DNA from 3 places in the Pseudomonas sp. NPDC086581 genome. Region 1 is predicted to be linked to each of the others. Evidence: riboswitches for the same ligand, from Rfam matches in the RefSeq annotation. Region 1 holds a riboswitch; each other region holds the start of a gene.
What was found. A riboswitch is a leader RNA that binds a small molecule or an ion and turns the genes downstream of it on or off. The one in region 1 is predicted to bind cobalamin.
Positions count from the first base shown of each region.

Region 2: linked by a shared signal. The riboswitch ahead of ACIPK7_RS19285 (TonB-dependent receptor domain-containing protein) and the one ahead of ACIPK7_RS02735 (TonB-dependent receptor plug domain-containing protein) in region 1 are both predicted to bind cobalamin.
Region 3: linked by a shared signal. The riboswitch ahead of cobG (precorrin-3B synthase) and the one ahead of ACIPK7_RS02735 (TonB-dependent receptor plug domain-containing protein) in region 1 are both predicted to bind cobalamin.

Region 1 is NZ_JBIVBR010000001.1:557,130-564,511, forward strand. Features, by position in the region: gene ACIPK7_RS02735 (TonB-dependent receptor plug domain-containing protein) at 1-1,348, opposite strand, end outside; cobalamin riboswitch at 1,541-1,748, opposite strand; gene ACIPK7_RS02740 (VOC family protein) at 1,822-2,250, opposite strand; gene ACIPK7_RS02745 (cupin domain-containing protein) at 2,428-2,796, shown strand; gene ACIPK7_RS02750 (DUF3303 domain-containing protein) at 2,990-3,289, shown strand; gene ACIPK7_RS02755 (GlxA family transcriptional regulator) at 3,279-4,277, opposite strand; gene ACIPK7_RS02760 (cysteine hydrolase family protein) at 4,380-4,928, shown strand; gene ACIPK7_RS02765 (LemA family protein) at 5,093-5,689, shown strand; gene ACIPK7_RS02770 (M48 family metallopeptidase) at 5,711-7,382, shown strand, end outside.
Region 2 is NZ_JBIVBR010000009.1:188,126-195,507, forward strand. Features, by position in the region: gene ACIPK7_RS19260 (MFS transporter) at 1-490, opposite strand, end outside; gene ACIPK7_RS19265 (GNAT family N-acetyltransferase) at 701-1,243, shown strand; gene ACIPK7_RS19270 (nitroreductase family protein) at 1,240-2,856, shown strand; gene tesB (acyl-CoA thioesterase II) at 2,870-3,739, shown strand; gene ACIPK7_RS19280 (HAD family hydrolase) at 3,736-4,335, shown strand; gene ACIPK7_RS19285 (TonB-dependent receptor domain-containing protein) at 4,636-6,492, opposite strand; cobalamin riboswitch at 6,581-6,777, opposite strand; gene dxs (1-deoxy-D-xylulose-5-phosphate synthase) at 6,815-7,382, opposite strand, start outside.
Region 3 is NZ_JBIVBR010000009.1:48,488-55,869, forward strand. Features, by position in the region: gene cobJ (precorrin-3B C(17)-methyltransferase) at 1-1,417, opposite strand, end outside; gene ACIPK7_RS18575 (precorrin-2 C(20)-methyltransferase) at 1,417-2,157, opposite strand; gene ACIPK7_RS18580 (precorrin-8X methylmutase) at 2,157-2,783, opposite strand; gene cobG (precorrin-3B synthase) at 2,776-4,131, opposite strand; cobalamin riboswitch at 4,209-4,450, opposite strand; gene cbiE (precorrin-6y C5,15-methyltransferase (decarboxylating) subunit CbiE) at 4,518-5,729, shown strand; gene ACIPK7_RS18595 (cobalt-precorrin-5B (C(1))-methyltransferase) at 5,732-6,829, shown strand; gene ACIPK7_RS18600 (cobalt-precorrin-6A reductase) at 6,826-7,382, shown strand, end outside.

The sequences.
Region 1 (7,382 bases):
GCTGCTCGAACAGCTCGCCGTTGTAGTCCAGGCCCAGCTCGGCGTTGCGGCTGCGCTCGGGCTTGAGGTCGCGGTTGCCGACTTCATCGCCCGGCTCGTTGACGAACAACTGCTCGGCGGTGGGCAGCTTGAAGGCGGTGCCGAACTGGCCGCGCAGCTTGAGCTGCTGCGTGAGGTCGTAAAGCGAGGTCAGCATCCACACGGTGGCGCCTTCACCGCCGGAGATTTCCTCGCGGCGCACGCCCAGGCTCGGGTGCCAGTCGGGCAGCGCCTCGATGTTCGGCCGCAGCTGGGCGTAGAGCGCGTGGGACTCGGCCTTGTCGTTGTCGATGATCAGCACATCGTCCTGGCCCTTGTACCACTGGTTGTCGTTGCCCAGGACCAGCTCGTGACCGCCCGCCAGCTTCGCCTTGCCTTCGAGCTGCGCGCCCCAGTCGGTGAAGCCCCAGTAGTCGTTGTGATTGAGCACCTGGGTGCCGCCGCCCTGCAGGTTGTAGACGCGGTCGTAGCGGGTATCCCAGTCATTGATGTGGGTCTTGGCGAACCAGCTGAAGTCCTCGCTGACGCTCTGCTGGAAAGTCGCCGTGGCAATCTGCTGCACGCGGTTGTTGCTGGTGTGGTGGTTGGAAGTTGGCCGGGCGAAGTCCAGCTCGGCGTCGGCGTACTGGTAGAACAGCTCCAGCCGCGAGGCATCGCCGATGGCCTGGATGGCCTTGGCGCCGAATACGTTGACGTCGTAGGAGCGACGCTTGTCGCTCACCGTGTCGGTCATGTCGCGGTCGCGGTAGGGCTGGTAGCCGTCGGAGCGGTTGTGGCTGACGTAGGCCATCAGGCCGAGGTCGCCCAGGCCGTTCTGCGCGATCTTCTCGGCGCGGGCATCACCACTGCGGCCCTTGAAGGTGTCCAGGCCGAGATTCACTTCGCCGGCCGCCTCGCGGCTCCGCGCGCTGCGGGTGACGATGTTGATCACCCCGGACACCGCCTGGGTGCCGAACAGCAGGCCCTGGCCGCCCTTGAGCACTTCGATGCGCTCCACCGCGGTGGTCGGCAGGGTGTCGATGTAGATGCCGCCGTAGAGGCGGTTGTTCAGCCGCACGCCGTCCAGCAGGATCAGCGTGTCGTCATTACGCCCGCCGAGCAGTGAGTAGGTGCCGTAGTCGAACGGTCCGTTCTTCGGCGCAACGAACAGGCCGGGCACGACCATCTGCAGCACGCGGGTGATGTCGGCGCTGGGGCCGGCGCGTTCGATCTGCTGGCGGTCGATGACCTCCAGCTTGCTGCCGTAGCGGGCCATGTCGGCCACGGTGGTGGATTCCACGGAAGGGCCGCTGACGATTTCATCGGCCAGGTCGAGCGGCGCCGCAGCGAGCTGCGAGCCAAGGACACAGAGAGGAAGGACAGAACTCCAGCGCAGGACACGCCGGTTCAGGAACGAAGAATGTTGCAAGGTGATCGCCTCGAAATCGGGATTTCGCAGGCGGCGCAGCGACACCCGGAACGAGCGCGCCCCGGGAACCGGCTCACGCCCGCCCACCGCGGGTTTGCCAAACAGGTTCCAGGCCGGTCTCCGGGCTTGCGAGGGTCATGAAACGTCCGCCTTCCCATGCCTGAGCACAGTGGCCTAGTGGATGCTTCGCTCGCTTACCGTTGCGGGGGCAGCGCCGGACTGGTCGCACGAGGGCGACGCACCGGCTTCCCGTTTCACCCCACGCACGGCGGCGGGGGGCACCTGAAACGGGGCGAATCTGAACACTTGGCGGACGAAAGCGTCAAGCGCAGGGGTTGGGCAGGATGTTGCGGGCTTGGCGCGAAAGCGCGGGATCAGTGCCAGGGATCGTAGGTGCCGAAACTCCAGATGTGCCCTTCCGGATCACGGCAGGTGAAACCCTGGCCGCCGTAGTCCTCGTCCTTGATGTCGATGACGATCTGCGCGCCGCCGTCCACTGCCGCGCGATACAGCACCTCGGCATCCTTCACCACCACGTAGATGCTCTGCGTGCAGCCGCCCATCTCGTCGGGCTGGCGCATCAGCCGGCCGTATTCGTTGTCGTGCAATGACCCGAGCATCACCAGCCCGCTGCCGTCGGCCAGCGCCAGCTGCGCGTGGGCGATGCCGCCATGATCATCGGCGACCACCAGTTGCCGCTGGAAGCCGAAGGTGGCGCACAGCCAGTCGATGGCCTGGGGCGCATCGCGGTAGCGCAGGCAAGGGATGACGCTGGGGCGGGCAATGGGAGCGGGCGTGGACATGGCGGTCTCCAGCAAGAACGGGCGCGATGATCTGAGCATAGTCACCCGTTTTCGCCCCTCAGCGCCATGCGGCGACCAGCAGCAAATCGGTAAGCCGCATCGAAGCGCAATTTCCTGCAAGACCGCTCGACGGGTCGGTCGTAGTGTCGACGCAACGATCCCAAGGAGAACACCACCGTGACCCAACGCCAACCGATCAACCTGCAGGCCAAGCTCGACCGCATCAGTGAAACCTGGCAACCACGGGTGATCGCCGAGATGAACGACTACCAGTTCAAGGTGGTGAAGCTGCAGGGCGACTTCGTCTGGCACAGCCACGCCGACACCGACGAGACCTTCATCGTGCTGGATGGCGAGCTGCGCATCGACTTCCGCGACGGCCCGCTGACCCTGCGCGCCGGCGAACTGTACGTGGTGCCCCGCGGCGTGGAGCACAAGCCCTACGCCGAGCACGAGGTGCAGGTGATGCTGATCGAACCGCGCGGGGTGCTGAACACCGGCGACCAGGGCGGCGAACGCACGGCGGAGAATGATCGCTGGGTGTGACCGTCGATCGACGGCATCGTGCGCCGCCGATCAGCGGCATCTCGCCTTCGGGCGACGGCTGCTATGCCTGACGGGAGGAAACCGCTCCCAGCCGGCGGCTGTAACGCCTGGGAAACAACAGGCGTGACTCTGGCGGCGGTACCGATTCGGGTCCGCGACACTTGACTGCCCGGACCCGGGCCAGAGGTGCGACATGCTCTATCTGGTGAGTTGGACCATTCCCATGGAAAACCGTGATGCCGCCATCGAGCGCTTCCTCAAGAACGGCGCACTGCCGCATGCTGCGGTAAAGCTGCTAGGCCGCTGGCATGCCGTCGGGCACATGCTCGGCTTCGGGTTGGCCGAAGCCGAGAGCCCTATCGAAATACAACGCTGGATGATGCAGTGGAACGATCTGCTGGACATGCAGGTTCATCCTGCCCTCACCGACCAGGATCTGGCACCGCTGATGATGGAGCTGATGCAGCAGAAACAGGCTGCGCTCAATCGCTGAGTGCGCTCGCGCCAACCTTCGCCCCGAAGCGCTTGCGATAATCGCTCGGCGCCATCCCGGTGATCTTGCGGAAGGTGCTGCGGAACGAGCCCGGATCGAGGTAGCCGACCGTATAGGCGATGTGGTCCACCGTGCCGTTGGTGAATTCCAGCAGCTCGCGCGCCTTGCCTACCCGCAGGTGCTGGCAGTACTCGGTGGGCTTGAGCCCGGTGGCGGCGCGGAAGCGGCGCAGGAAGGTGCGCTCTTCCAGTCCAGCCTGGGCGGCCATGGCAGCGAGGCTGACGTCCACCGCGCCGTTGCCCTGCAGCCAATGCTGCACCTTGAGGATGGCGGCGTCGCCATGCCCCAGCAGCGGGGCGAAATTGCTGCCGCATTGCTGGGCGCTGTCGCTGTGTTCGACCACCAGGAAACGTGCGGTGCGGTTGGCGATGCTCGGGCCGAGCAGGCGGTCGACGATGCGCAGGCCCAGCTCGGACCAGGCCATCAGCCCCGCGGAGGTGATCAGGTCGCCGTCGTCCACCATCGGCTTGTGCGCTTCCAGGCGCACGCGCGGGAAGCGTTCGGCGAAGGCCTCGGCACCACTCCAGTGGGCTGTGGCGCTGCGGCCGTCAAGCAGCCCCGCCTCCGCCACCAGCAGGCCGCCGATGCACACCGAGCCTACGATGGCGCCCTCGCCGTGGCGCGCGGCGAGCCAGTCGGTGAGATTGCGCAGCGGCGCGGCGTCGGGCAGCCCGAACAACGAGGGCGGCACCAGCACGGCGACCAAGCGACTGTCGGCGCCTGGATGCGTGTCGAACACACGCCGCGGCTCACCGCCGTCCTCACCGGACCAATGGCTGACGCGCAGTGCCGGCAGCTGCTGCGCGGCTTCTTCGCCGGCGATGCGCTCGGCCACCGCGAACAGGTCGGTCAGCCCATGCAGCGCCGCCGTCTGTACACCGGGATAGAGCAGCAACCCGATCTCGACGACGCTCCGTTCCACAGCCATTGTCAGTTTTCCCCCGGTTATTGTCGTTCCGGCTGATCACCGCGCGGCGCGCGGCGAACCATACTGGTCGCACTTCCTCACCACTCAATAAGGAATTCGGAAATGGCCAAGCAAGCGCTCATCCTAGTGGATATCCAGAACGACTACTTCCCTTCCGGCAAGTGGCCGCTGGTCGGCATCGAAGCCGCCGCCGACCATGCAGCCAAGGTACTGGCCGCCTTCCGCGAGCGCGGTGACCTGGTGGTCCACGTGCGCCACGAATTCGAAAGCGCCGACGCCCCGTTCTTCGCTCCCGGCAGCGACGGCGCGAAGATCCACGGCAAGGTCGCCAATCTGCCCGGCGAGCCGGTGGTGCTCAAGCACTTCGTCAACTCGTTCCGCGACACCGACCTGAAGGCCATCCTCGACCAGCACGGCGTGGAATCGCTGGTGGTGGTCGGCCACATGAGCCACATGTGCGTGGATGGCGCAGTGCGCGCCGCCGCCGACTTCGGCTACCCGGTGACCGTGCTGCACGACGCCTGCGCCACCCTGGACCTGGAGTTCAATGGCGTGAAGGTTCCGGCAGCCCAGGTACATGCGGCGTATATGGCCTCCCTGGCATTTGCCTACGCCGAAGTGGTCTCCACCGCCGAATACCTGAATCGCTAATCAACCCGTTCGGCAAAAGCGGCCTCCCCGAAGGCCGCTTTTCGTTCAGAAGCGCTCCGTAACACTGCCGACGAACCGGTGCAGCAGGACGTGAGAAGCTGCGAAACACTCCGCCGGCTTTCCGCTATCATCGGGCCACATTCGCCTGCCGATAAGGACATCCCATGAGCGTTTCTTCGATCATCACCCTCGCCATCATCGCTGGCGTCATCTTCCTGCTGATCAGCGTGTTCAACCGCCTGGTGGCGCTGCGCAACCGCTACCAGAACGCCTTCGCGCAGATCGAGGTGCAACTCAAGCGCCGCTATGACCTGATCCCCAACCTGGTGGAAACCGCCAAGGCCTACCTCAAGCACGAGCGCGAGACGCTGGAAGCGGTGATCGCCGCGCGCAACGCTGCGGTGGCAGGTTTGAAGGCCGCTTCCGAGCAACCCGGCGACGCCGGCCGCATGGCGCAACTGGCCGCCGCCGAGAACGCTCTGGGCGGCGCCATGGGCCGCCTGAACGTGACCCTGGAAGCCTACCCGGACCTCAAGGCCTCGCAGAACTTGCAGCAGGTCAGCGAGGAGTTGTCGAGCACCGAGAACAAGGTCGCCTTCGCCCGCCAGGCCTACAACGACTCGGTGATGGAGTACAACACCTACCGCCAGTCGTTCCCCGCCAACTTCCTGGCCACCACCTACGGCCACAGCAAGGACGCCAGCCTGCTGGAGTTCGAGGACAGCAAGGTCATCCAGGCCGCGCCGAAAGTCGCCTTCTAAAATCCTGGCGCAGGAAGCGCGATGAACTTCTTCGAACACCAGGACCGCGCCCGCAAGCAGACCGGGCGCCTGGTCCTGCTGCTGACTGTCGCAGTGGTCTGCCTGGTCACCATCACCAGCGTCGCTCTGGGTTGGCTCTGGCGACATCTGGGCGAACCGGCGCTGCACCTCACCTCCCGCGCCTCCCTGCCCGACCCGGAGCTGTACCTGTCGGTGGCCGCCGTAATCATCGGCGTGGTCGTCCTCGGCGCGTTGTACAAGCAGGTGCAGTTGAGCGCAGGCGGCAAGGTGGTGGCCGAGAGTCTCGGCGGTCGCCTGCTCAACCTCAGCGCCGGCAACGCCGATGAACGCCGTCTGCTCAACGTCGTCGAGGAAATGGCCCTGGCCTCCGGCTCGCCAGTGCCGCCGGTGTACGTGCTGGAAGATGGCTCGATCAACGCCTTCGCCGCCGGGCTGACGCCACGCGACGCGGTGATCGGCATCACCCGTGGCGCCATCGAGCAGCTCGACCGCAACGAGCTGCAGGGCGTGATCGCCCACGAATTCAGCCATATCCACCACGGCGACATGCTGCTCAACACGCGGCTGACCGCCCTGCTCCACGGCATGCTCCTGCTCGGCCTGATCGGCGGGATGCTGCTGCGCGGCTGGAGCGAAACCAGCACCGGCGTCCGCACCAGCAGCCGGAGCAGCAGCAATAACAAGGACGGTGGCGGCAGCGTGGTGCTGCTGGTGATCGGCGCGGGCGTGGTGCTCTATGTGCTGGGCTATGTCGGCACCTTCTTCGGCCAACTGATCAAGGCATCGGTGAGTCGCCAGCGCGAGTACCTGGCCGATGCCTCGGCGGTGCAGTTCACCCGCGATCCCTCGACCATCGCCGGCGCGCTCAAGAAAATCGGCGGCAACCCGCTGGGCGCCCTGCTCAGCGCACCACGCGCGGCCGAGTTCAGCCACCTGTATTTCGGCGATGGCGTGGGCAGCAGCTGGTTCGACACCCACCCGCCGCTCAAGGACCGCATCCGCCGGGTCGATCCGGGCTGGGATGGTCGCTACCCCAAGTTCGAGCCGCGCCTGGACGTGGCGCTGATGAACAAGGACGCCTGGACCGCTGCCGTGACCGGCCAGCCCTACCAGCCCAGCGCCGTGGAAGTGGCCGTCGCCGCTGTCGGTGCTCCCACTGTTGCGCACCTGCAGGAAGCCCGCAGCACCCTGCAGCGCCTGGACGAGCGCCTGCAGCGCGCCGCCCACGACAGTGAAGGTGCGCAAGCGCTGGTCTACGGCCTGCTGCTGGACAGCGAACCCGGCCAGCGGGCGCGTCAGCTGGAGGCGATCAAGCAGCGCCTGAACCTGAGCCTGGCACTGCAACTGGACCTGCTGGAGGAATCGCTGCTCCGGCTCGACCCCGGCCAGCGTCTGCCGTTGCTGGACCTGGCCATGCCGGCGCTCAAGCAGCTGGACGCCAAGGCCTTCCTTGCCCTGCGCGAGAACATGGCGCTGCTGATCAAGCTGGACGGCAAGGTGAAGCTGCTGGAGTGGACCCTGCTGCGCATCGTCGAACGCAACCTGCGGCCCGGCAGCGGGAAGATCGGCAATGTGGCGTTGGCGGAGCTGTCCGAAGCCTGCGCGACGCTGCTGGCCTTCCTCGCCCGAGTCGGGGAGACCAGCGATCTGCAGACCGAGCAGGCGTTCGCCG
Region 2 (7,382 bases), on a different contig from region 1:
CCTGGCTCAGCCAGTTGGCCAACGGCACGCCAATGATGGTGGCGACGGTGAGGCCAAGGAACATCCGCCCAACCGCTACGGTGCGCCGGTGCGGCGGCACGATGGAGGCGGCGACCAGCGCGGCGATGCCGAAGTAGGCTCCGTGAGGCAGGCCGCTGATGAAGCGGAACAGCAGCATCCAGTGGTAGGTCGGCGCCAGGGCGCTGAGGCCGTTGCCGAGGGCGAACAGCGCCATCAGCAGGACCAGCAGGGTGCGCCGTGGCAGACGTGCGCCGAGCACGGCCAGCAGCGGCGCGCCAACCACCACGCCCAGGGCGTAGGCGCTGATCACGTGGCCGGCGGTCGGGGCATCGATGCCCAGCGCCGGGGCAAAGTAGGGCAGCAGGCTCATGGTGGCGAATTCGGTGGTGCCGATGGCGAAGCCGCCGACAGCCAATGCGAAAAGCACCAGGGCCGTACTGCGTTGCAGTCCGGTGGTGGAGGTCGTCATGGAAGTTCCTTGGTCTTTTTTGAGGTGCGCCCTGGCGGCGCGGCTGTCTGCGTGAGCACGGTCAAGGCAGTGACCGACAGCGAAGGTGGGAGAAAAATACCAGATGAAGTCGCCTCTGTGCTGAATCGATTGCGCCTCGTCTGACGGAGTGCGTCCTACAAGCTCGTCGCCGGGTATCATGGTGACCTCTGATGAGCCGTGATGATTCCCATGGATTTTCCCAGCCTGACCACCGAGCGCCTGCTGTTGCGGCCATGGTGCCATGACGACCTGGCGCCCTTTGCCGCGCTGAACGCCGACGCCGAGGTGATGCGCCACTTCCCGGCCTGCATGAGCCGCGAGGACAGCGACCTGCTGGCCGCCCGCATCCTGAAACACTTCGACGAGCACGGCTTCGGCCAGTGGATAGTCGAGCGCCGCGAGGATGGCGCCTTCATTGGCGTGCTCGGCCTGCAGCGGGTGTCCTTCGAGGCGCCGTTCACTCCGGCGGTGGAAATCGGCTGGCGCTTCAACACGGCCTACTGGCGGCAGGGGTATGCGCTGGAAGCGGCACGCGCGGCGCTGGCCTTCGCCTTCGAACAGTTGCGGCTGGAGGAAGTGGTGGCCTTCACCGTGCCAGCCAACGTGCCGTCCCAGGGACTGATGCAGCGCCTGGGCATGCAGCGTGACGAGGCCGGAGACTTCGAGCATCCGCGCCTGCCGCAAGGCCATCCGCTGCGCCAGCATGTGCTCTACCGGATTCGTCGCCCATGACGCCGAGCGAAGGCGTGCGCGCCTATCACGAGCTGAGCAGCCATCGCCCGGAGCGTTTCGCCCCCGGCCCCGGCCAGCTCGACTGGGCGACCCAGCCGGCGGCCTTCCGCCGCTATGCCGGCGCGCGCTGCATCGAACTGCTGCACCGGCCGCAGGAAGAGTCGCCGGGTTATGACCAGGTGTTCGCCGGCCCGGTCGGCGCGCCCGCGCCGCTGAACCTCGCCAGCGTCTCGCAACTGCTCTACGACAGCCTGGCGATCTCGGCCTGGAAAGAGGCTGGCGGCAATCGCTGGGCGCTACGGGTGAATCCGTCCAGCGGCAATCTGCACCCGACCGAAGCCTATCTGCTGCTGCCCGCCGGGGCTGTGGATAACGCCGCGCTGCTGGCGCACTACAGCGCCGACGCGCATATGCTGGAGGTGCGCGCCGAGCTGCCCGCGCCGCTGGCCGAAAGGCTCAACGAGGCGTTGCCCGCTGGCGGATTCCTGCTGGCGCTGGCGAGCATTCCCTGGCGCGAAGCCTGGAAGTACGGCGAGCGCGCCTATCGCTACTGCAATCACGATCTCGGTCACGCGTTGGCCTGTCTCGGTATCGCCGCGGCGATCCAGGGCTGGGAAGTGCGCCTGCTGCGCGGCGTCGCCGAGGACCGGTTGGATACGCTGATCGGCCTCGACCGCGAAGGCTTCAGCGAGCACGAATTCGCCGATGCGCTGCTGTGGATAGGCCCGGCGCAGCCTGCCGAATTCCCGCTGCCGATTACGCTGCTCAAGGGGCTCGCCGAGCTGCCGCTGGCCGGTACGCCCAATCGCCTGTCGCGGGACTATCGCCACTGGCCGGAGCTGGAGCGCGTGCATCAGCTGTGCCGCGCGCCCGCGCTGCCGGCCCGTGACTGGTGGGCAACGCACGCCGAGGCGGCTGTGGATAACCCCGGCCTGCCGCTGCGCCCGATCCTGCATCGCCGGCGCAGCGCCCAGTCCATGGACGGCCGCAGCGGTATTCACGCCGACCTGTTGTATGCCTGGCTGCGCCGTCTGATGCCCGAGCTCTCGTCCGTGCCTTTCGCCTGCACCGGCGAGCCGACGCGCATCGACCTGCTGCTCTTCGTCCATCGCGTCCAGGGCCTGGAGCCGGGCCTGTACTGGCTCGGCCGCAGTGGCCGCGCGGCGGGGGGACTGCGCGAGGATTACCTGTGGCAACCGGTGGAGGAGAGCGGCGTGCCGCTGTATCGCCTGCTCTCCGGCGATGCGCGCGGGCTGTCGGCGCTCCTCTCCTGCGGGCAGGACATTGCCAGTGACGGCTGCATTGCCTTCGCCATGCTGGCCGATCTCGACGCCGCGCTGACCGAGGGCGCGTGGACCTACCCGCGCCTGTACTGGGAAGCCGGACAGGTCGGCCAGTTGCTCTACCTGGAAGCCGAAGCGGCGGGCCTGTCGGGCACCGGCATCGGCTGCTATTTCGATCCGGCGCTGGACGAATTGCTCGGCGGTGGTCCGGACTGCCCGGTCAGCCTCTATCATTTCACCATCGGCCGCGCCGTGTGGGACGAACGCCTCAGCAGCCTTCCCGCTTATCCGTCGCCGCGCCGACTCCCACTTCAGCAAGACCGCAATTGAGGAAACAACGCGCATGACCCAGATCCTGGACAACCTGGTGGCTCTGCTGAGCCTGGAACAGATCGAAGAGAACCTGTTCCGCGGCACGAGCCAGGACCTCGGGTTCCGCCAGCTGTACGGCGGGCAGGTGCTCGGCCAGGCGCTGTCGGCGGCCAGCCAGACGGTGGACCCGGAGCGCCACGTGCACTCCATGCACGGCTACTTCCTGCGCCCCGGCGACGCCAGCAAGCCGGTCGTCTACCAGGTCGACCGCGTGCGCGACGGCGGCACCTTCAGCACCCGCCGCGTCACCGCGATCCAGAAGGGCCAGCCGATCTTCGCCCTGAGCACCTCGTTCCAGACCGATGAGGAAGGCTTCGAGCACCAGATCAGCATGCCCGACGTGGTCGGCCCGGAGAACCTGCCGACCGACCAGGAGCTGAAGAAGCGCAGTGCTGCGCAGTTCCCCGAGCGCATCCGCGACAAACTGCTCTATCCCAAGCCCATCGAAATCCGCCCGGTGACCGAGAACGACCCGTACGACCCCGAGGTCGGCGAGCCGATCAAGTACCTCTGGCTGCGCGCCGACGGCAAGCTGCCGGACATCCCGGCGCTGCACAAGTACATCCTCGCCTACGCCTCGGACTTCGGTTTCCTCACCACCTCGTTGCTGCCCCACGGCCGCTCGGTGTGGCAGAAGGACATGCAGGTCGCCACCATCGACCATTCCGTGTGGTTCCACCGCGACCTGCGGGCGGACGAGTGGCTGCTCTACGCTATCGACAGCCCCTGGGCCGGCAACGGCCGCGGCTTCGTGCGCGGCAGTATCTTCAATCGTGACGGCCAGCTGGTCGCTTCCTCGACCCAGGAAGGCCTGATCCGTCGCCGCGAGGACTGGGCATGACGCTGGAAAGCATCCGCCACTGGGTGTTCGACATGGACGGCACCCTGACCCTGGCAGTGCACGATTTTCCGGCGATCAAGCGCGCCCTGGGGATTCCCCAGGAGCACGATATCCTCACCCACCTGGCCGCGCTGCCGGAGGACGAAGCGGCGGCCAAGCATGCCTGGCTGCTGGAGCACGAGCGCGAGTTGGCGGTGGCTTCGAGAGCCGCGCCGGGTGCGGTGGAGCTGGTGCGAGCGCTGCATGGCGCTGGCTACCGACTGGGCATCCTTACCCGCAATGCCCATGAGCTGGCGCTGATTACGCTGGACGCCATCGGTATCGGCGATTGCTTCCTCACCGAGGATGTTCTCGGCCGTGGCGAAGCCGATCCCAAGCCCAGTCCGGACGGCTTGCTGCGCCTCGCCGCGCGCTGGGACGTGGTGCCGCAGAAGATGCTCATGGTGGGTGATTACCGCTTCGACCTCGACTGCGCCCGCGCCGCCGGGGCGCGCAGTGCGCTGGTGAACCTGCCAGAAAACCCCTGGCCCGAACTGACCGATTGGCATGCGCGCGATTGCGCGGAGCTGGGGCGGATGGCGGGGGTTCTGGTCTAAGCCCGTGGTTGTGCGGGTTCGCGAGCAAGCTCGCTCCTACGAAGAGCAGCCCGGCAAACTCCGAAGCTTCGGCGTAAACAGGACCTGCAGGAGCGAGCTTCCTCGCGAACCCATTTCCACACCGGTGTTCTGTCTGGGCGGTAGGGCGGATAACGCGCCAGCGTTATCCGCCGGAGGAGTGTGCGGCGGATAACCTGTTCCAGGTTATGCGCCCTACGAAACTGTAGTTTCGCCCTGCGCCGAACGGCCCCCTCTCCCTCCGGGAGAGAGTTAGGGTGAGGGGGCGTCAGGCCGCTTCGCTTACAGCTCCGGCGTCCAGGTCACCGCCAGCAGGGCGGTACGGCCTGGTTCGCGATACGGGCGGGCTTCGCCCATGTAGTCCGTCGGGCTGGTCGGGCGCAGGTAGTCGCCCAGGGTGTAGTCGCGGTCCAGGGCGTTATCCAGCTTCAGGTCGAAGCGAATCTCGTCGCTGGCCAGCCAGCTGGTGCGCAGGTCGAGCACGCCGTAGCCGGACAGCTCGCGGGTGTTGGCCGCGTCGTCGTAGCGCTGGCTGACTGCGCGCCAGGTGCCGCCGACGCCGAAGGCGCCGAACTGGCGATCCAGATCCAGGCTCAGGGTGCGGCGCGCGCGGTACGGCAGGGTATGGCCAGTGTCGCGGTCGCGCGGGTCGATCAGGCTCAGGCCGAGGGCGGCCTGCCAGCCGAGCACGTCGCGGGCGACGCTGGCCTCGAAGCCATTGATGCGTGCCTTGTTGATGTTCTCCGGCTGGTTGCTGGTACTGTCCCAGGCGATCAGGTCGTCGATCTCGGTGCGGTACAGCGAGGCTTCCAGGTGCGTGCCGGAGAAGTCCCCGCGCCATTGCAGCTCGTAGGTCTTCGAGGTCTCGGCCTTCAGGTCCGGGTTGCTGGCGCCGGGGTAGTAGAGGTCGCTGAAGGTCGGCGCGCGGAAGCCTTCGCCGTAGCTGGCGATCCAGGTCTGGCTGTCGCCTACCGGCAGGCTGAGGGCGGCGTTCCAGCTGTTCTGGCTGCCGTAGGCCTGGTTGTTGTCGTGGCGGATGCCCAGCTCGGTGCCGAAGTTGTCGCTCTTGAAGCTGTGCTGGGCGAAGAAGGCGCGGTTGCTGCGCTGGTCGTCGGCGAAGGCGGTGCTGCCGTCGACCTTGTCTTCGTACCAGTCGGCGCCCAGCGCCAGCTGGTTGGCGTCGTCGAGTTGCAGGCGGTTGATCCAGCTCGCCGAGTGGCGGGTGGTTTCCAGCGTGCCGTTGTTCCAGCTGTCGGCGGCGCCTACGGCCTTGTTGCGGTCGAAGCTGCGGCCCAGTTCCAGGCGGCTGTTCCACATCTTCGTAATCTGGCCGTCGAGGTAGGTGCTGTAGCTGCTGACGCGGAATTCGTCGCGGGGTGAGCCCGGCTCGAAGTTGTAGGCGTCGTCGTATTCGTTCTTGCCGCGCTGGTCGTTGAGGTTCAGGCCGGCCTTCCAGTCCTCGCTGAAACGGTGGTCCAGGTTCAGGTGCACGGCCTTGTTGCGCTGGGCGTCGTCGTCGCTGTCGGCGCCGATGTTGTCGCTGGTGCGGTCCCAGCCCTGGCTCTCGTCGAGGCTGCCACCGAGGTTGTAGCGGGTTTGCTCGTCGCCGCCGGACAGGCTCAGGCTGCGTTCGAAGGTGCCGTGGCTACCGGCAGCCAGGCGTACTTCGGGGTGCAGGCCGGCGTCACCGCGGCGGGTGAATATCTGGATGACGCCGCCGATGGCGTCGGCGCCGTACAGTGCGGAACGCGGGCCGCGGGTCACTTCGACGCGCTCGATGCTGTCGATGCTCAGGTAATCCAGGCGGGCGATGCCGCTGCTGGCCGAGGCGATACGCTGGCCGTCCACCAGCACCAGGGTCTGCGCGGTGCTGGTGCCGCGCACGGAGTACGAGACCACGCCGCCGGAGCTGCCCATCTGCACGCCGGGCACGCGGGCGAGCAGGGCGGGAACGCTGCGCACTTGCAGGCGCTCGATGTCGGCACGGGTGAATACGCTGTTGGCCGAAGTGGCTTCGGCACGTGGCTGGGCCTGGCGTGCGGAGGTGATCACCTGGTCGGAGAGCCGGTAGATGTCGTCGGCGGCTAAGGCCAGGCCGGGCAGCAGGCTGGTGGCCAGGGCGAGTCGGGTCAGTTTCATGGAACGTCCTCAAAAGCGGTCGGATGACTTTCGAGGAGGGCGTGGCAAGGGCGGCAGGCCGCACTTGACGGTGCGGCCCTCCGCAACACCTGTCGGGGCGTGTCGAGGGCGGTCTCCGGGCTGCCGACGTCACATCGCCGCCTTCCCGCGTAAGCAGTGGCGGATGGCGATGCTGCGCTCCCGCAGGGAGCGCGTCGGTTACCGTTGCGGGGGCAGCGCAGGTCTTTCACCTGCTTCCCGTTACCTCGAACGAAAACGGGCGCACCTTAGTCGGTGCGCCCGTCACTGGCAATACTCCGGGGGAGGGATGCGCCGATCGGTCTCAGCGTTGGCCGAGGGCCTCCAGGCGCGCCGTCACCGATGTTTCGATGCCGGCGGCGTCTAGCCCGCACTCCGCGAGCATCTGCGCGGGCTTGGCGTGCTCGACGTAGTAGTCCGGCAGGCCCAGGTGCAGGATCGGCTGCTGGATATTCTCGCGGGCGAGGAATTCGCTGACGGCGGCGCCGGCGCCACCCATCACCGAGTTCTCCTCGACGGTCACCAGCAGCTCGTGGCTGGCGGCCAGCTGGCGCACCAGCTCTTCGTCCAGCGGCTTGACGAAGCGCATGTCGGCGACGGTGGCATCGAACTGCTCGGCGACTTTCAGCGCTTCGGCCAGTTGCACGCCGAACACCAGGAAGGCGACCTTGCCGGCCTTGCCTTCGCGGCGCAGCACGCCCTTGCCGATCTCGACCGCTTCCAGCGCCGCCTCGATGGGTGCGTTGGGGCCGGTGCCGCGCGGGTAGCGTACCGCCGCCGGGCCTTCGAAATGATGGCCGGTGGTGAGCAGCTTGCGCAGTTCGTTCTCGTCGCTGGGAGTCATCACCAGCATGCCGGGGATGCAGCGCAGG
Region 3 (7,382 bases), on a different contig from region 1:
GCCAGGGGCGTGCCCTGGAGATCGGGTTGTAGAAGGCCATGGCCAGGTCGGCGGCGCCGGCATGGTGCAGGCGCTTTTCGATGGTGTCCCAGGGCTTGAGGTTGTCCGACAGGGAAATCAGACAGAAGTCATGCCCCAGCGGCGCACCGGCCTTGGCGGCAGCCGCCAGCGCAGCAGACACGCCCGGCAGTACCTCCAGCTCCACGCCATGCCAATGCGGGTCGCTGCTCTCGTGCAGGGCTTCCATCACCGCGGCGGCCATGGCGAACACGCCGGGGTCGCCGGAGGAAATCACCACCACGCGCCGGCCGCTGGCGGCCAGTTCGAAGGCATGACGGGCGCGCTGCATTTCCTCGCGGTTGTCGGTGCAGTGGCGCACCTGGTCGTCGCGCAACGGCTCGGCCATCTTCACGTAGGTCTCGTAGCCGAGCAGGTCCTGGGCTTCGTCCAGCGCGCGGCGCACGGCGGGGATCATGAAGTCGCTGGCGCCGGGGCCCAGACCGATCACGCTGAGTCGTCCGCGCGGCTGACCGATGCCTTGGGCTTCAGCTGGCGTGGCGGTGCGGTGCAGATGGAAGGAGTCGCCATGCAACACAGCCGGCGGCAACTCATCGTCGCTGTGGATGAACCGCAGTGGCACGCCCAGCTCACGGGCGGCCTCCGCCAGCGCCGGATCGGCCATGCGGCAGCGCGGCGCCACCAGCGCGGCCAGCGACGCCTCGGCCAGCCCGGCCTGCGCCAGGCCCTGGCGAATGCGCTCGGGCAGTTGCGAGTCCACCAGCGTGACGTGGGCGAGGACGAGGCGCGGATGGATGCGCAGCTCGTTCTGCGCGATGCCCACGACGCGCGCATCGATACGCAGGGTGTGCGCGGCGTCGTCGGCCAGCGGCAGGTCCAGTTCCTCCAGCCAGGGCGCGTAGCCCTCGATGCGCAGGGTGTCGCCCCCCAGCAGGTCGGAGACGAAGCGCTTGCCCTGTTCGATATCCGCCAGCGCATAGCCCGGTGGCGGGTCGAGCAGGCAGGCACCGAAACGCAGTTCGCCGCTGGTGGTGATGGCGGGCGTCACCTCCAGCGCAGCGGCCAGCTCGCGGGCCATGCGGTTCACCCCGCCGAGCCCGCCGAGCAGCGGCACCACCGCGCTGCCGTCTTCGGCGACTGCCAGAACCGGCGGCTCCGCGCCTTTCTCGACCAGCACTGCCGCGAGGGTGCGGATGACGATGCCTGCCGCGCACAGGGCGATGATCGGGGTATCGTCGCGGTAGAGCTGGCGCAGGGTTTCGCCGAAGTTTGCGTAGGATTCATCGGCGCCTTCGACACGGTCTTTCAGACCCAGCACACGCGCCTGTGGATAAACGCCCTGCAGGCGTCGCGCCGTAGCCAGCGCACCCTGGCCGAGAATGACGATGGCAGCGCGCATCAGCCGTTCCACCGCTGGCCGGGGATGACGATCATCGAGAAATACGGCGAGGCCATCGGGTCCACGTCGTCCAGCGCGACGATGCGCTGCTCGCGCATGGTTGCGCGCTCGACGTAGTGGGCGCCGCCGTCACGGCCCAGCTCGCGCAGCACGCGGCGAACCTTGTCGAAGTTGCGGCCGAGCTTCATCACCACCGCCGCATCGGCGTCGGCCAGGCGGCGCTTGAGTTCGTCTTCGGGCAGCACGCCGGAGAGCACCGACAGGCTCTGGTTGCGGTACACCAGCGGCACGCCGAGCACCGCCGCACTGCCGAGCATCGAGCAGACGCCGGGTACGACTTCGGTGTCGTACCGCTCTGAAAGTCGGTCATGCAGGTACATGTAGGAGCCGTAGAAGAACGGGTCGCCCTCGCAGATCACCGCCACGTCGCGGCCGGCATCCAGGTGCATCGCCACCTGCTCGGCAGCGGTGTCATAGAAGTCGCTGATCACGCCTTCGTAGGTCAGCGGTGGCTCCAGCTTCTCGGTAGTCACCGGGTAGACCAGCGGCAGGCGTTGCTGCTCATCGAGCAGGTGCTGCTCGATGATGGCGAAGGCGTTTCCGCCCTGGCCGGCGTGGTGCTTGGCCTTGGCCACGAAATAGCCGATCACCGGGGAGGCGCGCAGCAGGCGCAGGGCCTTGAGGGTCAGCAATTCCGGGTCGCCCGGGCCGACGCCCAGGCCGATGAGGCGGCCGGTCATCACTCCACCTCCGTGGCCAGGGCGTTCACTGCGGCGGCGGCCATCGCGCTGCCGCCACGGCGACCGCGGACGATCACGTAGGGCACGCCACGGCTGTCGGCGGCGAGGGCGTCCTTGGACTCCATGGCGCCGACGAAGCCCACCGGGAAACCGAGGATCAGCGCCGGTTTCGGCGCGCCGGCATCGAGCATTTCCAGCAGGTAGAAGAGCGCGGTCGGCGCGTTGCCGATCACCACCACGCTGCCTTCCAGGTGCTCGCGCCAGTGCTCCAGCGCCACCGCCGAGCGGGTGTTGCCCAGTTCGCGGGCGAGGTCGGGTACGTCTGCATTGTTGAGGGTGCAGATCACCTCGTTGTGGGCCGGCAGGCGCGCGCGGGTGATGCCCTCGGCGACCATCCGCGCATCGCAGAGGATCGGTGCGCCAGCGGCCAGCGCCGCACGGCCGATGGCCCCGGCGCCGGCGGAGAAGTGCAGGTCCTGCACGACGTCGACCATGCCGCAGGCGTGGATCACCCGCACGGCGAGTTTCTCGAGGTCGGCGGGAATGCCGGACAGGTCGGCTTCGGCGCGAATAGTGGCGAAGGACTGGCGGTAGATCGCCTGGCCGTCGCGAATGTAATCAAGCATCGGTGAGGGCTCCGGGTGCGGCCAGCAGGTCGCCGGCGGCATCGAGGGAAAGGTTGCGCGCCACTGGCTGGCCGAAGCCGGCCACGCCATCGGCGCGACGGAACAGGTCATAGCGGCCGTCGGCGACGGCCAGCAGGGTGTAAGGGGCGACGTGGGCGGCGGCGCAGGAGCGCGGGCAGCCGCACAGGTGTACACCGGCCGGCGGTGCGTGGCGCAGGCGCTCGGCCAGGCGCAGCGCATCGGCCTTAGTGTCGGCCAGCCCACGGGCGCAACCGCTGGAACCGCTGCATGCGACGAGGCGCGACAGCGGCTGCGCGGCGTCGATCACCAGGCCGAGGTTGGCCAGCGCGCCGAGCACGACGGCGGCATCGGTTTGTGCCACGCCAGGGAGGATCAGACTTTGCCAGGGCGTCAGACGCAGCTGTCCGACGCTGAAGCGCTCGGCAAGATCCGCGAGGCCGAACAGGGTGGTGCTGTCGAGGCGTCCGAGGACGAATCCCGCGCCGACCATGACCCGTTCCGGCTGACGCTGGGGCTGAATTCCGAGATGGCCGAAAGCCTGCGGCGCAGGACGTCGCCAGTTATCCACAGCCGCTCCGAGTTGCAGCGGGAAGGGCAGGCGTTGCTGCAGGCGCTCCAGCAGCACTTCATCGCGAAGCATCTCGCGCAGGTGGCGCATGCGCGTCTGGCCGTCGCCGGCAAGATCGAGGAACAGGTGCAGCAGAGTTTCCACCAGCAGCGGTACCTGTTCGGCGCTGACGGCGGCGAGAGCAGGGCGATCGGTCTCGCGCTGCGGTGGGCAGCCGGCCAGGCCGAAGGCGAACAGCGGCGCGGCACCGTCGGACATGGCCGAAAGCCAGAGATCGTTGGGGTGTTCCAGCATCGCCAGCGTTTCGCCGGCGTCCAGCTGGATGCCGAACTTGGGCGACAGGCCGTGGAAGCGCGGGGTGTGCTCCAGCAGGTCGAGCAGCTGGCGGGCCAGCGGGCTCGCGTCGAACGCGCTGCCAGTGTCCAGGCCGAGCGCCGGGCTGACCAGCAGGTTGCGCACGTCGTCCGAAGCCAGCTCACGCGGGCCGAGGCCGGCGGCCAGCAGTTCACGGCTCAGCGCATTTTCGGCGCCGGCATGTACGCCGCGAATTTGCAGGTTGGCGCGGTTGGTCGCTTCGAGCACGCCGTCTGCATGCCGTTCGGCCGCCAGGGCGATGGCGCGCGCGGCGTTGGCGTCGAGTTGCCCGCAAGGCAGCTTGAGGCGGCAGATGCCCCCATCGCGGGAGGCCACGATGCGCAGCAGGCCGGGGCAGGCATGCGGACGGACGGGCAGGGCTGAAGGGTCTTGCACGGTGGTCACCAGGGCTGGATCGCGGTGACCTGCGAATCCCCCAAAGGGGACTTCACGACACCGATACACCCCGCTCGATGTCTGCACGCGCGACTGGTTTCGTCGGCAGGTCTCCTGGCTGGCAGGTCCTCATCCAGCGCGGCCTTCCCGGTTGCCCAGTGGCCTGGCCGGCGGCACGGAACGTCGTTCTCGTGTCGCCGCATTGCGCGGACTCGCTGCTTACAGTTGCGGGGGCAGCCACGGCTTAACCGTGTTCCCTCTTCGGCTCTGAGAAACTTCACCGCAAAAGGCGAAGCGTCCTACGAGCACCGACGAAGCGGGTATTATGCCTGCTTTGTTCGGAGGCAGGAAAAGCCTGCCCGTCGGATCGATCGTCGCACCCCTGAGGACATTTCATGACGCCCTGGCTGACCATTGTCGGCATCGGCGAGGACGGCTATGCCGGCCTCGGCAAGGCCGCGCGCCGCGCCCTGCTCGCCGCCAGCGAAGTGATTGGCGCGCCACGCCAGCTGGAGTTACTGCCGCATTGCCTGGGCGCCCGTCGCCAGGCCTGGCCGAGCCCGTTCAGCCTGGAGCCGGTCTTGCGTCGACGCGGTGAGCCGACCTGCGTGCTGGCCAGCGGCGACCCGATGCTGTTCGGCGTCGGCGCAAGCCTTGCCCGTCAGATTCCGTCCGAGGAAATGCTCGTACTTTCCGCGCCGTCTTCCGCTTCGCTCGCTGCCGCGCGGATGGGCTGGGCGTTGCAGGACTGCACGCTGCTGTCGCTGGTGGCGCGCCCATTGGCGGCACTCAATGCGCAGATCCACGACGGCGCGAAGCTGCTGATCCTCAGCAACGATGGCAGCAGCCCGGCGGCCATCGCTGCGCTGCTGCGCGAACGGGGTTTCGGCGCGAGTCGCCTCAGCGTGCTGGAGCACCTGGGCGGCGAGGTGGAGCGACGCATCGACGGACTCGCCAGCGACTGGTCGCCGAGCGAGACCGCCGCGCTGAATCTCGTTGCGGTGCAATGCGTGGCGGGTGCTGACGCTGTTCGCCTGCCGCTGACCACCGGCCTGCCGGACGAGGTCTACCGCCATGACGGCCAACTGACCAAGCGCGATGTTCGCGCCGTAACCCTGGCGCGGCTGGCGCCGAAGCCCGGTGAGCTGCTGTGGGATGTCGGCGCCGGTTGCGGTTCCATCGGCATCGAATGGATGCGCGCACATCCGAGCTGCCGCACGCTGGCCATCGAAGCCAACGACGGGCGCCAGGAGCACATTCGCTTCAACCGTGACGCCCTTGGCGTGCCGGCGCTGCAACTGGTCTGCGGTGCCGCGCCGGAAGCCTTGCAGGGTCTGGAGCGCCCCGATGCGATCTTCATCGGCGGCGGTGTGACCCTGCCTGGTGTGTTCGAGCAATGCTGGGAGCAACTCAAGCCCGGCGGCCGGCTGGTCGCCAACGCGGTCACCCTGCAGAGCGAATCCATGCTGCTCAGCTGGCGCGCCCGCATCGGCGGCGAACTGACCCGCCTGTCGGTGTCCCAGGCCCAGCCGCTGGGCGGCTTCGATACCTGGCGCGCGGCGTTGCCGATCACCCTGCTGGAAGTGCGCAAGCCCCTGGCCGATTGACGATGCGCGAAGAGACTCCGGAAGAACCCCGCCCGCTGCGCAGCGGTTACACCACCGGCAGCTGCGCCACCGCCACCAGCCTGGCCGCCGCGCGTCTGCTGCTCACCGGTGAAACGCTGGACGCTGCGCAGATCGTCCTGCCCAAGGAGCGCAGTGCGACCTTGCGCCTGGAGTTCTGCCGGCTCACCGCCGAGGGTGCCGAAGCCGGCACGCTGAAGGATGCCGGCGACGACCCGGACGTGACCCACGGTGCGCTGGTCTTCGCCCGCGTCGCCCTGAGCGCTGAACCCGGTGTGCGCTTCCACGCGGGAGAGGGCGTTGGCATCGTCACCAAACCGGGGCTGGTGCTGGCGGTGGGCGAGCCGGCGATCAACCCGGTGCCGCGGCAGATGATGCAGGGCAACCTCGCTGCACTGGCGGCCGGGTGCGGCTACGCCGGCGGCTTTGAGGTCACGATCCACGTCGAGGGGGGCGCCGAGCTGGCGCTCAAGACCATGAACCCGCGCCTGGGCATCCTCGGCGGCCTGTCGATCCTCGGCACCACCGGCATTGTCCGACCGTTCTCCTGTTCGGCCTACATCGCATCGATCCAGCAGGGCATCGACGTCGCCCGCGCCAACGGCTTCCGTCATCTCGCCGCCTGCACCGGCAACGCCAGCGAGGACGCCATGCGCCGTCGCTACGGCTTCGACGACACCGCGCTGATCGAGATGGGCGACTTCGCCGGCGCGGCGCTCAAGCACCTGCGCAAGGTGCCAGTGGAGCGTTTCAGCATCTGCGGCGGCTTCGGCAAGATCAGCAAGCTGGCCGCCGGCCATATGGACCTGCACAGCCGCCACTCCAGCATCGACCTGCCGCAGCTGGCGGAGTGGGCGGCCGAAATTGGCGCGTCGGAGGAGCTGCAACAGCGCATGCGCGAAGCCAACACCAGCCAGCAAGCGCTGGCATTGTGTCGCGCCGAAGGCGTTGCCCTCGGTGATGCCGTCTGCGCCCGCGCGCTGACCTTTGCCCGGCGCATCGTACCCGCTGAAGTGACGCTGGAAGTCTTCGCCATCGACCGCCAGGGCAATCTGGTGGGCGAAGCGCTGGAGGTGCGATGAAACGGGTGCTCCTGCTGGGCGGCATCGGCGAGGCGCTGACCATTGCGCGTCGACTCGGGCCGCCACACCTGTACAGCCTGGCCGGTCTGGGCAAGGTGCCGGACGACCTCGCCTGCGAGGTGCGCGTCGGTGGATACGGCGGCGCCGAAGGCCTTGCGGACTACATCCGCGACCGCGGTTTCGACCTGCTGCTCGATGCCACCCATCCCTATGCCGCGCAGATCAGCGCCAACGCCGCCCGCGCCGCACAACTCGCCGGCGTGCCCTGTTGGGCGCTGCGTCGTCCCGGTTGGCAGGCCGGTATCGATGACGACTGGCGCGAGGTGGCAGGGTGGCCGGCACTGATCTCGGCACTGAATGATTTTCGCCGCCCGCTGTTCACGATGGGCCGCGAGCCGTTGGAGCACCTCGAGGACATTCCCCAGCATCAACACTGGACGGTGCGCTGCCTGCAGAGCCTGCCCGGCAACGAGCGCGCCGAAGTGCTCGGCGCGCGCGGGCCGTTCACTCTCGATGGTGAGCGTAAGCTGTTCGCCCGCCTGGGCACCGACGT